2 regions of the Arthrobacter sp. TmtSoilC79 genome follow, and region 2 is predicted to be linked to the other one. Evidence: riboswitches for the same ligand, from Rfam matches in the RefSeq annotation. Region 2 holds a riboswitch; the other holds the start of a gene.
The links. Region 2 has a riboswitch for cyclic di-AMP ahead of AC6JA3_RS17775 (aggregation-promoting factor C-terminal-like domain-containing protein). Riboswitches for the same ligand answer to the same signal wherever they lie in the genome.
Positions count from the first base shown of each region.

Region 1: linked by a shared signal. The riboswitch ahead of AC6JA3_RS16460 (M23 family metallopeptidase) and the one ahead of AC6JA3_RS17775 (aggregation-promoting factor C-terminal-like domain-containing protein) in region 2 are both predicted to bind cyclic di-AMP.

Region 1 is NZ_AP046051.1:3,615,942-3,623,476, reverse strand. It holds gene AC6JA3_RS16485 (cold-shock protein) at 742-1,125, shown strand; gene AC6JA3_RS16480 (DUF3027 domain-containing protein) at 1,133-1,783, shown strand; gene AC6JA3_RS16475 (MFS transporter) at 1,827-3,140, shown strand; gene serC (phosphoserine transaminase) at 3,208-4,338, opposite strand; gene AC6JA3_RS16465 (iron-dependent transcriptional repressor DtxR) at 4,632-5,327, shown strand; cyclic di-AMP (ydaO/yuaA leader) riboswitch at 5,540-5,754, shown strand; gene AC6JA3_RS16460 (M23 family metallopeptidase) at 5,759-6,589, shown strand; cyclic di-AMP (ydaO/yuaA leader) riboswitch at 6,735-6,896, shown strand; gene AC6JA3_RS16455 (C40 family peptidase) at 6,901-7,535, shown strand, end outside.
Region 2 is NZ_AP046051.1:3,885,298-3,892,832, reverse strand. It holds gene AC6JA3_RS17785 (MerR family DNA-binding transcriptional regulator) at 1-555, opposite strand, end outside; gene AC6JA3_RS17780 (glycosyltransferase) at 574-1,818, opposite strand; gene AC6JA3_RS17775 (aggregation-promoting factor C-terminal-like domain-containing protein) at 1,989-2,825, opposite strand; cyclic di-AMP (ydaO/yuaA leader) riboswitch at 2,831-2,991, opposite strand; gene AC6JA3_RS17770 (sensor histidine kinase) at 3,124-4,623, opposite strand; gene AC6JA3_RS17765 (response regulator transcription factor) at 4,627-5,367, opposite strand; gene AC6JA3_RS17760 (winged helix-turn-helix domain-containing protein) at 6,021-6,887, shown strand; gene AC6JA3_RS17755 (SixA phosphatase family protein) at 7,271-7,535, shown strand, end outside.

The DNA of each region.
Region 1 (7,535 bases), 270 kb from region 2:
CGCACGAGCGTCGGACTTCGCCAGTCTATTGACAGCAGCTGCGAGCCTGAAATTAGCCCAGCACAAGCCAGCCACCCAGAGGAGTCCGCAGGCTGATCAAGTGGTGTCGTCCATGGCGAGCATTGTTCAGTCATGCTCGTAAGCCGATCCACCACCGGGCGGGGTTGGGTTAGATGCCCGAAGGCCAGACCTTGGCTAATTGCCATTGACAACGGGACCAGGAGCGAAACGGGTTCACCCCGGGCTCCCTGGAGCGATGGCGGCCTGCCGAGCTAGCGATACGCTCGTGGTCACCAAGCTTGACCGGCGGCCCTGTTCTCTTCCTGATGCAAGGGACAATGCCCATGAGCTGACGGCTAAGGGCGCTTATGCTGAGTCTCCGTGAAAGCACCCACGACCCCACTGACCGGTCAGGCATGCTGCTGTGCAACGTCCTGGGAATGGCTGCCGAGTTTGAGACGATTCTGATCCGGATGCACACCCGCACATGCGGAGCCGGCTCCTGGGACCACGCCACATTCAGGGGTTATCAAGGGGTCTTCAAGAGAAGTAAACGGCCGTCTTGGTCCTCCTCATGCTCCCGGCGAACGCGGCAAAGCGGGAATAGCGGGCCGGGCAGGATAACCTTGAAGGAATAGACCAACACGGACCGGGCTGCCACCCTCGATCCCGCAGAACCCTGCGGATGCGGTGACTGGCCCGACGTGTCTCCCAGAGCAAGAAACGAAGAAGGTTGATTACGTGCCTACCGGCAAGGTCAAGTGGTATGACAAGGAAAAAGGCTTCGGATTCCTCGCGGCTGAGGACGGCCAGGAAGTATTCCTTCCCAAGACGTCCCTGCCTGCGGGAGTAACCGAGCTTAAGGCTGGAACCCGTGTGGAGTTCGGCGTGGCTGATGGCCGCCGCGGAGCCCAGGCGCTGGGGTTGCGCGTGCTGGAAAAGACGCCGTCCATTGCCAAGGCCAAGCGGATGAACGCAAAGGACCTCGCACCCATGGTGCAGGACCTCGTGACGGTTCTGGACAACCTCTCCGGCTCCTTGTCCTCCGGTAAATACCCGGACGGCAACAAAGCCAAGGCCATCAGCCTGGCGCTGCGCAAGGTCGCCGACGAGCTGGAAGCCTAGGCCGGCCATGACATCGGAATCCGCACAGGATACAAAGGCCGGAAGGGACGCCCAGGCAAGTCCTGCGGCCGGCCCTGACGCTGCCCAGGCTCCTGGCCTCGGGGAAGCCCCCGCGCGGAAGCCGGTTGCGGACAAGCCGCGCGCCGGTTTGCCCGTGTGGCGCACCGGCAAGCCGGACGCCTTCCTTGCTGCCGCCGTCGATGTTGCCCGCGAGGCAGTGGAAGGCATTGCCGACCCTGGCGAAATCGGGTCGCACCTGGGTGCCAAGTCGGAGGGTGACCGTGTGGTGACCCACCTCTTTGAATCCAAGCTCGCCGGCTACGGCGGGTGGCAGTGGTACGCAGTGGTGACCCGCAACTCCCGCTCCAAGATCGTCACCGTGAGCGAACTTGGGCTGCTGCCCTCGGAGGACTCCATCCTGGCGCCCGAATGGGTGCCGTGGGCCAAGCGCGTCCGGCCTGAGGACGAGACTCCGTTGGTGGAGGAAACCGTGGAAGATGTCACGGAAGAGTCCGTGCAGGCCGACGAGGACGAATTAACCGGGCCCGCTGCCGACCCGGAAGGTTCCGAGGACGTTGACGAGGACATCGACGCGGAAGTTGACGAGGACATCGAGGCGGACGTCGACGAGGACCAGCACGAAACCGGGGCTGAATAAGCGTTGCGGAAACCCGGGGTGACCAGAGCGAAGGCGGACACTGATGTCCACCTTTAGGTCACTCGGAATCCTCAATTACCGCATCTGGTTCTTCGGTGCCCTGATCTCCAACATCGGCACGTGGATGCAACGTACCGCGCAGGACTGGTTGGTCTTTGACCACCTGACCGCGCACGACGCCGGGGCCATGGGCATAACCCTGGCCCTTCAATTGGGTCCCCAACTCTTCCTTGCCCCTTGGGCCGGACTGCTCGCCGACCGCTACAGCCGGCGGAAACTGCTCTTCATCACTTTGGTGGCCATGGCCTTGCTCAGCACCGGCCTGGGCATCCTGGTGTTGCTGGGGGTGGCTGAACTCTGGCACGTCTACGTCTTTGCCTTGTTGCTGGGGATCGTGACGGCGTTGGATGCACCCGTGCGCCAGACTTTCGTCTCCGAACTTGTCACCGACGAATACCTGCCCAACGCCGTGGCGCTCAACAGTGCATCCTTCAACGTCGCGCGGATGATCGGACCGGCCGTCTCCGGCGTCCTCACGGTGGTGGTGGGTCCCGGCTGGGTCTTCCTCATCAACACCGTGTCCTTTGTCGCCATGCTCTGGGCACTGAAGCTCATCCCGGTGTCCTCGCTCCGGATCCAGCCCCGCGCCGCCGCGGGCAAAGGGCGGATCCGGGAGGGCCTCCGCTACGTCCGCAACAGACCCGATATCCAAGTTGTCCTGGTGGCCATCTTTATCGTGGGCACCTTCGGGCTGAACTTCCCCCTCTTCATCGCAGCCATGGTGGGTACTCAGTTCGGCATGGACGCCGGAGCATTCGGACTTCTGAACTCCGTCATGGCCATAGGATCCGTGACAGGTGCCCTGCTGGCCGCCCGACGCGGACGGCCCCGCTTGAGGTTGATCTTCGCGGCGGCAGGTGGTTTCGGTGTCGCCAGCGCCTTGGCAGCACTGGCTCCCAACGCCGTGCTCTTTGGCCTGGCCCTGATTCCTTGCGGTCTGTTCGCCCTGACATTGATCACCAGTGCCAACGGCTATGTCCAATCCACCACCGAGGCTGTCATGCGGGGGCGCGTCATGTCCTTGTACATGGCCATCTTCATGGGCGGTACTCCCCTCGGAGCGCCGCTGGTGGGATGGGTGGCCAACGTTGGCGGGCCTCGGTGGTCCGTCGGCGTCGCTGCGCTGGCCGGCGTCAGCACCGCCGTCGTGGGTTTGGTCTGGATCATCCGCGCAAAGCAGCTGCGCCTCCGCTTTGATCGCCGCGCGCGTGGACTCAAGCATTTCCGGGTGGAGTCGCTGCTGGCCCGTCCCGTCACCGGGGAGGACGACGACGGCGTGGGCCGGCAGGGCGGATAAGGCGCCTTAAACTGCGGCGGCGTCGTCCGGAACCCCTCCGAACGACGCCGACCGGCAGTCTGTGGTCCTACTTCTTCAGTTCGCCCACCACGTAGTCGATGCTGGCAAGCAGGGCTGAAACGTCGTCGGGTTCAATGGCGACAAACGTGGCAATGCGCAGCTGGTTGCGGCCAAGCTTGCGGTAAGGCTCCGTGTCCACCACACCGTTGGCACGCAGGGCCTTGGCAATGGCTGCGGCATCAATGGAGTCGTCGAAGTCGATGGTGGCGATGACATTGGAGCGGTCTTCGGCATTGGTGACAAACGGCGTCGCGTACTCCGATGCCTCAGCCCAGGAGTAGATGCGGTTGGCCGAGTCCGCAGTGCGCTTGCTGGCGAAGTCCAGGCCACCGTTGCTGTTGAGCCACTGCACCTGGGCGTCCAAGGTGACCAGGGTGGACAACGAAGGAGTGTTGTACGTCTGGTTGAGCTTGGAGTTGTCAATGGCGGTCTGCAGGTCCAGGAAGTCCGGGATCCAGCGGCCGGACGCCTTGATCCGTGCAGCGCGCTCCAGGGCGGCCGGGGAGAACAGCCCCAGCCAGAGACCACCGTCTGAGGCGAAGTTCTTCTGCGGGGCGAAGTAGTAGACGTCGGACTCGGCGACGTCTACGTCCAACCCGCCTGCAGCGGAGGTGGCATCGACCAGGACCAGGGAGCCTTCGTCGGCGCCCTGGACCCGCTTGACGGGAGCGGCCACGCCCGTGGAGGTCTCATTCTGGGGCCAGGCGTAGACGTCGACTCCGGCCTCGGCCTGGGACACCGGACGGGTGCCCGGCTCGGCCTTGATGATCGAGGAAGCATCCAGGAAGGGAGCCTTGTTGGTGGCGGCAGCAAACTTCGAACCGAACTCACCGAAGGAAAGGTGCTGTGCTTTCTTCTCGACCAGGCCGAAGGCGGCGACGTCCCAGAAGGCCGTGGAACCGCCTACGCCGAGGACAACTTCATAGCCCTCCGGGGCACGGAAGAACTGGCTGAGTCCTTCGCGGACCGAACCCACGAGGTTCTTGACCGGAGCCTGGCGGTGGGACGTGCCCAGGATGGTGGACGACGCGGCAGACAGGGCCTCGATCTGTTCGGGACGGACCTTGGACGGTCCGGCACCGAAGCGTCCATCCTTGGGCAGCAGATCGGCGGGAATGGTGATGCTGTTGTCGCTCACGTGTGGCTCCAATGGGTATCGGCTAGAGATGGGTCGTGGCAGGTGGCATCAACTGCCCCTTCGACATCCCAATTCTGCCTGACCCGGTGCGACGGCAGGAACCTGTGGCCGTCATAGTCCGCCACGTGGAACGCCGCCAAACCATATGCGACCGGAATTATCCAGAGTAATTCCAAATAAGCTAGGCTAGGGGTTGGCGTTCAAGGGGCGGCGGTGCACTCCGCCTACCCCGGCAAGGGACGCTGTACGGTGGAGATTACGCAAGGAACTGCGTTCGAGGAGAGCTGAGCTGGATGACGGATCTGATCGATACCACTGAGATGTATCTTCGGACCATTTTGGAGCTTGAAGAAGAAAACATCGTGGCTCTCAGGGCCCGCATCGCCGAACGGCTGCGGCACTCCGGACCCACGGTTTCCCAGACCATCGGACGCATGGAGCGCGATGGCCTGGTGATTGTCTCCAACGACCGCCACCTCGAACTGACCGAGGTTGGGCGGAAGCGCGCCACCGAGGTCATGCGCAAGCACCGCCTCGCGGAGCGGCTCCTGGCTGACGTCATTGGCTTGGACTGGGCTTATGTCCACGACGAAGCATGTCGCTGGGAGCACGTGATGAGCGAGCGCGTAGAGCGCCGCCTGTACGAACTCCTGGAACACCCCACAGAATCCCCGTACGGCAACCCCATCCCGGGCCTGGAAGCGCTCGGCGGTCTTGCCACCCAGCCTTTCCCCCGCGTGGACGTCAACCTCCTGCAGGCCATGGAGGGTTACGCGGCGAACTCCCGGGTAGCGGTCACCCGCTTGGCGGAGCCCATCCAGGTTGAGCCTGAGCTTCTTACCCAGTTGGACGAGGGCGGAATCCGGCCCGGTGCCGCGGTCTCGCTGGAACGTGTGGGGGAGTACATTTCCGTCCGCGTCCCAGGCATTGAAGGTGCCCTGGAGCTTCCACCTGAGGTTGCGGCACACGTCTTCGTCTCTGTTGGCTGACAACCCTGCCTTGCTGCACGGTGGCATATCTCACTTTTGAACGCCCGGCGCGCATGTGACCTGCGGTTTTTCGGGATTAGTGATAAGGGGTTGCCGCCCGCATGCCCGTTCCTGTTGATAACGAATTTATTACTGCGGGCCTTAATCCCCTATAGTTATCTACTAGCGCTGATACCAAAGCGTTACCTGTTCCGGAGCCGAGCTCTGCCAGCGGAACAGGTGTGCCATCCACCACTGGCAGAGGCGGGGGAACCACAAGCGGCTGTCTAAAGAAGCAGCCTTGGGGTGAAGTCCGCAGCAGAAGTGCCCATTTACGCATGTTCCTCTTGGGATACCTGTGTGCCGTGAGCGCTTCGTGCGGGCCGGGTCTTGAAACTCTCTGACCCGAATCCGACAGCTAACTTCGCAGGCTTTTTAGAGAGGAATAGAGTTTGACAACGCAGAACGTCAGGGGCCGTCGCCGCGCGTCGGGCCCCGCTGCTGAGCTGCGGCCAGCCCGCGTCGTATCGGAGATCCGGCCACGCGACACCGAACGCCAGGTTCGCCGCCGTAAGAGCCCGCTGCGCCAGGTTGCCGACTTCGCTGCAGCCAGCGGCGTCGGGCAAAAGGCCGGAGTTGCGCTTGCCGCCACCGGCCTCGCCTTGACTGTCGGTCTGCCGGCCACAAGCCCCGTCATGGCCACCTCGGAATCAGGCCAGACCGAGTCTGCCCTGGCAGTATCCGGTGGCAGCCAGCCGGAGGTCTCCGCGGCCGCATCGGCCAAAATCGACTTCAGCCGGGCAGCGGTTGCCACGGCCGCCGACCCCGACGGCAAGTTGAAGCAACTGCTCAGCGCCCAGTCCGCGGGCAGCATCCAGCGTGCCTCCTCTGCAGGCACCATGGCCAGCCCCCTCGACACGCTGACCACAGCTTCCCCGTTCGGCTACCGCGTCAGCCCCCTCACCGGAGGCGCCGGCGACTTCCACCGCGGCCAGGACTTCGTGGCGCAGTGCGGCACGGCCGTCCACGCAGCAGCATCCGGCAAGGTCACCTTCGCCGGTTGGCACGAGTACGGCGGAGGCAACCGCGTGGTCATCGACCACGGCAACGGCCTTGAGACCACGTACAACCACCTGTCGTCCTTCACCGTCAAGGTGGGCCAGACGGTCACTCGCGGCGACACCGTGGCGCTCAGCGGTACCACTGGCGCCTCCACCGGTTGCCACCTCCACTTTGAAGTACAGGTCAACGGCGAAGTTGTTGACCCCATGGGCTGGCTTTAGTCCATTTGATGGTCGTCTCTCGCATTCGTGACACGCCTCGTGACCTGAATGTGACATTCGCGTTCAACTGTTGTACCGTACAAAGCGCATCGGCTTTTTAGGGGGCCGGTGCACTTGAGTGGATTGCCTAGCTCTGCCACTACTCAAGGTCCGTTCGCATAAATCGTCTGGCAGGGGCGGGGGAACCACTTCTGGTCTTCGTGAGAAGACCTTGGGGTTAAGTCGCAAAAGCTTCCTTGAAGCAGCGCGGCCGGATGACTCCCATCCGAATCCGACAGCTCACCTCGCAGGCATTGGGAGAGGCTACCTACGTGTCATCACGCACTACCCCTGCGCGCCATCGCGCTGAATCGGTTCGTACGAACCCCTTGAACTCGCTTTCCAAGGCTGTTTCATCCAACGCCGGTACCGTCGGCCGCCAGGCTGTCGTCCTGGCAGCAGCCTCAGGTCTCGTCCTCAGCGTTGGTCTGCCGGCCCAGGCAGCAGACACCGATGTTTCAAAGTCGGAAGCCTCCAGCACCCAGCAGATGGTCACCACTGCGGTAGTCACCGCAGAGCCCACGGCAACCGTCTCCTTCGAAAGCCCCGTAGTGGCCACGAAGGAAGCTCCCAAGGTTGTCCAGCGCGCTTCCCAGACCACCGGACGCACCTCGGCCTCCGGCGACCAGGCCACAGCAGGCGCTGTGACCGCCAAGTCCTCCGAAGCCAAGGATGCTGCTTCCAGCGCCGCCGCTTCCGGCCTCGCCGCGATCGCCTACACCGGCATCGGGCACCCTTACGTTTGGGGCGGCACCACCCCCAACGGTTGGGACTGCTCCGGATTCACCCAGTGGGTCTACGCCCAGGCCGGCATCAGCATCCCGCGCGTCAACGCCTGGACGGCCATGAAGCCCACCAGCACCCCTGCCCCCGGTGACCTGGTCATGCAGAACGGTGGAGCGCACGT
Region 2 (7,535 bases):
GGCCCGGACATGCTCCAGGCCTTCTTCCACCAGCGCGGTCCATTGACGTTTTGAGTCCTCGATCTTCTCTGCTCCCAGCTCCTGGCGTTTCTCCGCAAGCTGTTGACGCTGTTCCGGTGTGAAGTGTTTTTCGAACACGGTGATCATCTCCAAAGTTGACATGAATTGGGCGGCGGTGGGCATGGCTGGAGCGTCCAGTCGGTTGAGCAGCTCACCCAGCCGGTCCTGAAGCGCCTGGACTTGTTGGGCGTGCTGTTGAACATGCCGTAATTGCCGGTCCAGCAGGACACGCATGGAACCGAGATCATCATCATCGTTCCCGGGTCCATCCAGCGCTGTCGTAATGGAAGCAAGCGGAATCCCGAGCATGTGAAGGGCCCTGATCCGGTACAGTCGTCGAAGATCGCCCTCCCCGTACCGTCGATGACCGGAAGGCGTCCGGCCGCTCGCGGTCAGCAGGCCGATCTCATCGTAGTGATGGAGCGTCCGCACGCTGACTCCGCAGGCTTTGGCGAGTTCGCCGATACTCCACTGTCCGCTCTCCGCTGTTCCCATGGGAACTACGCTAAATCCTCACGTAACGTCAGGTGCAAGCCTTCTTCGGCCAGCCACATACCCGCCGATATGCCCGGCGAGTCCAGCGGCAGCCATCACGGCTCCTTCAAGCCAGCGGTCCGCCGTCGTCATTACCGGCAGGATCGCAAGCGCAGCCGTACTCAGCAGCGTCGTCAGGAGAAGCATGACCGGTCCTTGGATGCGCAGGCGGGTAGTCGAGGCCATGAGGGCAAGGGCGATGAAGTTCGCCGGCAAAGGATCCACGACACTGCGGAGCAGCACGAAGAACAGGGCATAAAGCAGCGTCCACGCCACCGCACCAAGCACACGCCCGGGAAGGCCGGTTCCGGGAGCCGTCCGGTCCCGTCCTGGCCGAAGCTCCCTGACGGGAAAACGTCCGGGGCGAAGGTCTCGGGTCAGCCGCGCCATGCCCCGCAGGTCGGCAAGCGCGGTTCGTACGACGTCGACACTTGAGTTGGGGTCATCGGTCCAGTCGACCGGGACTTCATGAATGCGTAAACCACAGCGTTCGGCGATGACGAGGAGCTCGGTGTCAAAAAACCAGCCGTCGTCCTTGGTATGCGGGAGGAGAAGGTGCGCAACGTCCGCGCGGACGGCTTTGAATCCGCACTGGGCATCGGAAATGCGTGTGCCCAGGACGGCGCGGAGCAGGGCGTTGTAGCTGCGGGAGGTGAATTCGCGGCCACCACTGCGGACCACGCGCGAGGCAGGTGCCAGGCGCGTGCCGACAGCCAGGTCGGAGTGGCCTGAAAGCAGCGGCGCAAGGAGGGGAGCCAAGGCGGACAAGTCGGTGGACAGATCCGCTTCCATATAGGCCAGCACGGGTGACGGTGAGGATTGCCAGAGGCGGCGGAGGGCGTTTCCGCGCCCTCTTTCCTGGAACCGGACCACCCGCAGTTCCGGAAGTTCCCGTGCCAGGCGTTCGGCGATCCTCAGGGTGCTGTCCGTGCTGGAGTTGTCAGCGACCGTGATCCGGAAGGTGTGCGGAAAAGTGCCGGAGAGATGGCCGTGAAGCGTGCGGAGGTTCTTCTCCAGGTGCGCTTCCTCATTGAACACGGGGACGGTGAGATCGAGGACCGGGACGCCGGCCCCGGTGTCCACGGGGGAGCGCCTTGGCAACTGCGGGTTCTCCGGCCTTACGTTGGGGAGTTCCGGCTGCGAAGCAAGCAACGCCCCGCCACCGAAGCGCGCGGAGTGGAACCGTCGTGGGGGAGCGCTGGTGGTTGGATTTGTGAGCGTCATATCTCCAGCATGGGCTGGCCGATTATGAGGGCTTTAGGCGGAAGCTGTGACGTCACTGTGAGCTACGGCGGTCACCTGTGAAATGCAAAAACCGCGCCGGTTCCCGCCGTTCGCTCCAGTGGGGACTGGTGCGATCGGCGGCAACCGGCGCGGTCTTCAAACTGCCTGGTTTAGTACCAGTTGTTGGCCAGGTGGAAGGCCAGGGCGGCCGACGGGGATCCGTAGCGCTCCTTGATGTAGTTCAGGCCCCATTTGATCTGGGTCTGGTAGTTGGTCTGCCAGTCAGCACCGGCAGAGGCCATCTTGGAAGCAGGCAGGGACTGGACGATGCCGTACGCGCCGCTGGAAGCGTTTGTGGCAGTGGTCTTCCAGTTGGATTCCTTCTCCCACAAGGTGTTCAGGGCAGTCATTTCGCCGGCGCTCCAGCCGTAGCTGCCCAGGATGCTTGCGGCGTAGGCCTTGGCAGCGGCGGGGTCATCCACGGCTTTCGGGGCTGCAGCAGCGGCCTCGGCGGCGGCGGCGGCAGCAGCGGCGTCGGCGGCCTGCTTGGCTGCAGCGTCAGCAGCTGCCTTCTCCGCAGCGGCTTGGTCGGCGGCGGCCTTCTCGGCGGCAGCCTTTTCAGCAGCAGCCTGATCGGCGGCGGCCTTCTCGGCGGCAGCCTTTTCAGCAGCGGCCTTGTCCACGGCGGCCCGGTCGGCAGCGCCCTTTGCGGCGGCTGCGTCCAAGGAAGCGGAGATTTCGGCTGTCTTGTTGGTGCTGACCTGGGCAGCTGCCTGGGTCTCTGCAACGCGGCTGGCCTCAGGGAGGTTCAGGGTGGCGTTGGCAGCAGTACCGAGCGATGCGACGCCCAACGCGGCGGCCACGACGCCGGCAACAACCGACATGCGGTGGCCGGACTTACCTTGGCGGGCAGCGTTCTTGAGGACGGTTTGCGACTTGGTCAACGGTGCGTTGTGCTCATCGCGGTGACGCGCGGAAGGGCGCGTCTGATCGTTAAATTCAGACATGTGTGATTACCTCTCAGCGCCTGCGGAGTTAGCTGTCGGGTTCGGATGAGGTCATCCGGCCGCGCATGTCGCTGCGGCTTCACCCCAAGGGCCCGGCATGATGCCTGGGCCCGGAGACTCTGGGTCCCCCGTCTCTGCCTCGGAGTAAGAACGGACTCCGGGAAGTGGCAGAGCTCGGCGCATCCCGGATGCGGGCCAGTTGGGGCGACCCACCCTTTCGACGGTACAGGAGGAATTCGCAGAAGTCACATTTAGGTAACAGAGATCACGGCGCCGGTGAGTCGCCTTGCCGTGTTCGTTACATCTCTTCGGCGGTGACGGTAGGTAGCCGCAGGGCGAATTCGGTTCGACCCGGACGCGACGTGACCTCCACGCTACCGCCGTGCGCTTCCACGATGGATTCCACGATCGACAACCCCAGCCCCGACGTCCCTTCAGACCCCGATCTCGCGGCATCCGCCCGGGCAAAGCGGGAGAAGATCCGGCCTTGGAAATCCTCTGGAATGCCCGGCCCGTTGTCTGTCACGGTCACCACTGCGCTGCCATCGGCGGACAGCATGACGGCCGTAACCACGGTAGTGCCGGCATCGGTGTGTTTGCGGGCATTGGACAAAAGATTGGCCAGGACCTGGTGCAGCTGGGTGGAGTCGCCGCGGACCGTGACGGGTTCGTCCGGCAGTTGCAGTTGCCATATGTGGTCCGGCGCCATGACCTTCTCATCACTGACCGTTTCGATCACCAACTGGGTGAGGTCCACATCGGTAACCTTGACCGGTTGGCCCTCGTCCAACCTGGCGAGCAGCAGGAGATCCTCCACCAGCGTTGTCATCCGCTCTGACTGGCTTTGCACGCGGGCCAGGGATTTGCGGCCGTCGTCAGTGAAGCTTTCGGTCATCCTCAGCAGTTCGGTGTAACCGCGGATGGCAGTGAGCGGCGTTCGGAGCTCGTGTGAGGCGTCCGCGACGAACTGGCGTACCTTGGTTTCGCTTTCCTGGCGGGCGTCCAAAGCGCTGGAGACGTTGTTCAGCATCAGGTTCAGGGCATGGCCTACGCTGCCCACTTCCGTTCCGGGATGGGCGGCCGACGGCGGTACGCGCACCGCAAGTGCCACTTCACCGGCGTCGAGCGGAAGACGTGAAACCTTGGTGGCCACCTCGGAGAGCTGCTCCAGAGGCCGCATGGTCCGGCGGATGATGACGGTGCCGGCGAGGCCGATGACCACCAGTCCGCCCAGCGAGACCAACACCATTGTCCAGACCAGTGAGGCCTCGGCGCTCTGTTTGTCCGCGAGAGGCAGACCCGTGACGATCACGTCGCCATAGGGTGCCTCGACCGCTACCAGCCGATAGTCCCCGTTGGAGAGGGAACGATCCACCGGATCACCGCTCTTGGGCAGCGCCAACAGCACTTGCTCATCCGCGGGGGACAGCCCAACACGGTTGCCTTGGGCGTCAATGAGCCCTGAACTGCGGACAGTGGACCCGTCGATCCTGGCGTTGAGTGTTCCGGCGGCCTGACCCCTGGCCTCCAGCGGGTCCGGTTTCCCCGAAGGTGAGGAGGGAAAGTTCGACGGCGGCCTGCCGAAGTCATTCGCGCGGCTGGACGCCTGCTCGAGCTGCCTGTCGAGCTGCTTGTTGAACACCATGTCCATGGAGGCGTAGCTGACCACACCTACCGCCCCGCAGATAGCGACCAGCAGTGCCATCGCCACCAGGACCAGCCGGGTACGCAAATGCCACGTGGAGGGGTTCAGCCAGCTGCGGCCGGATTTTCTGGCCACTCCTGAAAGTGTGCTCAACGCCTAGTCCGCGGGCTTGATGACGTAGCCGGCGCCGCGAATGGTGTGGATCATCGGCGGATGGTTGGCTTCGATTTTCTTGCGAAGGTATGAAATGTAGAGCTCCACGATGTTGGCTTGCCCACCGAAGTCGTAATCCCACACGCGGTCCAGGATCTGGGCTTTGCTGATGACCCGTTTGGGGTTCTCCATGAGGTAGCGCAGAAGCTCGAACTGGGTTGCCGTGAGGGGAATGTCCTCTCCGGCACGGGTAACTTCGCGGGTGTCCACGTTCAGGGTGAGGTCACCCACCACCAGCTCCGCGGTGTCCATGGCAGCGACGCCCGAACGCTGGACCAGTCGGTGGAGTCGCAGGAGGACTTCTTCCATGCTGAAAGGTTTGGTGACGTAGTCATCGCCGCCGGCAGCCAATCCGACGATCTTGTCCTGCACGGCATCCTTGGCGGTGAGGAAGAGGGCGGGCACTTCGGGGGCGAATGCGCGGATGCGGTTGAGGACCTCCACGCCGTCAAAACCGGGCAGCATGACATCAAGGACCAGGACGTCGGGCCGGAAATCCTTGGCCAGCTTCACGGCCTCGGGACCATCGCCGGCAACGGACACAGACCAACCGGCCATGCGCAGTCCCATGCTCATGAGTTCGGCGAGGCTGGGTTCGTCGTCCACCACCAAGGCGCGGATCGGAGAACCATCAGGGTGGGAGAGTTGGGGCAGGTTGTTGGTCATGGAGTGCGAGGAGGCCATGGGACAACTCTCCGTTCTGCTGGTTAGCCAGCGCTTTGCCCGTCCTGTGAGGATGCTGTGAAGTCAACACTAGCGAGGTGGGAGTCAGCGTGTCCGAAACGCTTGGCAATCCTGTTTCTACGGCTTGTAGCAGATTTTTGTCCGGATTTTTCGGAAGTGGGCCGTCCACGATTGGACAACAAGTGTTTCAGATCGTGAGATTCCGCAGCCGGGCTGTTCCCGGGAATGTCCGTGCACATGATGCCCCATTGGCCGAAGAATGTTCACTGGATTGCGATTATTTCTTGTCCGGGCCGAATGAAATGGCGTTCATTCATCCCCTCGGCTGAATTGTGATTTACGGCACAATAGACCTCTCCGTCTCAAAATGTGGACGGTTCTGCGCTTTGTTACTTGCGTGTTGCCATTGTTACGTTGCACACTTCCAATGTGAACAAGAACTCAACAGCACCTGCAGCCGCAGCAACCTGGCCCAGCACACCCGCTGGCCATGATGACCGCTGTTGTCGAATGCAAGCCTAACTTTCCACCCCAAGAAGTTTCAGGCATTCGCCCCCTAGCCCAGCGTTGGGCGCCCCTCCCCAAACTCATTGCGGGGACAACCAGCATTCGAAGCCGCGATGACGGCTATTCACTTTTGAGGTAAGCACTCCATGTCAGTTGCATCTGGATACGTCCACATCTCCGTCCGTAACGCCAACAAGGCCGCATCGAACGCAGGGCTCCGCCCCGGCTTCGGCAACCGCCCCGGCTACGCTCCCTCCCAGCAGGGCGCAGGCCAGCAGGCCCCCGGTTACGTTCCGCAGGGTTACAACCCCAACTCCTATGGCCAGTTGCGGGCAGTGCCCGCTGCCGAGCCGGCACCCATGACTGCGCCTACGCCGGTCATTGCCCAGTCCGACAGGCTCCGCCCCGTCGCCAACGACAACGTAGCCCGTGGCTTCGTGCTCTACATGGGCATTGACGAAGAAACTGCAGCGGCCGCAGGCACCTCCATTGCCAAGCTGGCCCAGGAAATCCGTGCCTACGCCCAGTCCCTCGTAACTGGAGCAGAGAGCTATGCTGCCGTGGCAGTAGCCCCCGCCGGCGCGCCCGGGTCCGCACTCGACGTCGTGCGTTCAACCTTCGGTGACCCGACTGTCGCCGCACGCCAGCGCACCGAAACCGCCCGCCCGGCACCGCAGCAGGAATCCCGCCCCTCCGGCGTGCTGATCGACCTCGCCCGCCGCGAAGTGCACCTGGACGGCGAATCGCTGAACCTGACGTTCAAGGAATTCGAACTCCTCAACTACCTCGTGGAGAACGGCACCCGCACCGTGGGCCGCGACGAACTCCTTGAAGGACTGTGGCGCAACGCCGAAGAGGTCCCCAACGAGCGCACCATCGACGTCCACATCCGCCGCCTCCGCTCCAAGCTGGGCCGCCTTGCCAACACCGTCCGCACGGTCCGCGGCCAGGGCTACCGTTTCTACGAGCACCCCGAGGTCATCGTCTGGGCCGCTCCGGAATACTCGATCTAAGCAGCACCGCAGCCGAAAGGCGGCAACATCCCCTGCGCCAGCGCTCGTTCTTCTTGCGACAACGGCGCTATCGGATATGCCGCCTTTCGGCTTTTTCGTGCCCTGACGAGGATTGGCCTCCGCGGCTGAAGGGTCCGGGGCGCCAGGTGTGTGTGCGGCTACCACCTACATTGGCTGGGGAAGCCCCCTGGCACGCCCGCTGCCTCCGCGTGTTGGGGGCGTACGGAGTTCAAAGTGGGTGGTGGGGGACCGGGGCGCCTGGGGCCGTGACCCTCTTTGATGCGCCGGCAGCCCATAGGCAACCGCATCCGGTTGCTATCGGGCCGGTTCCCTCTCAAAGAAGGTCAGGAACCTCCGGGGCCTCGGGCGGATAGGGTTGATCCATGAGCGATCACCACATCAAGCGCCTTGTGATCATGCGGCACGCCAAGGCTGATTGGCCCATGGGGGTGCCTGATCACGAGCGTCCCCTCGAGGAACGGGGCCACAGGGAGGCCCCGCTTGCCGGCAAATGGTTGCTCAAGCAAGGCGTGGTGCCCGACTTCATCCTGTGCTCGTCTGCGCTGAGGACCCGGCAAACATGCACATGGGTCTGCGATGAACTGGGCGACAAAGCGCCGACGCCCAAACTTGAGGACGGCCTGTACT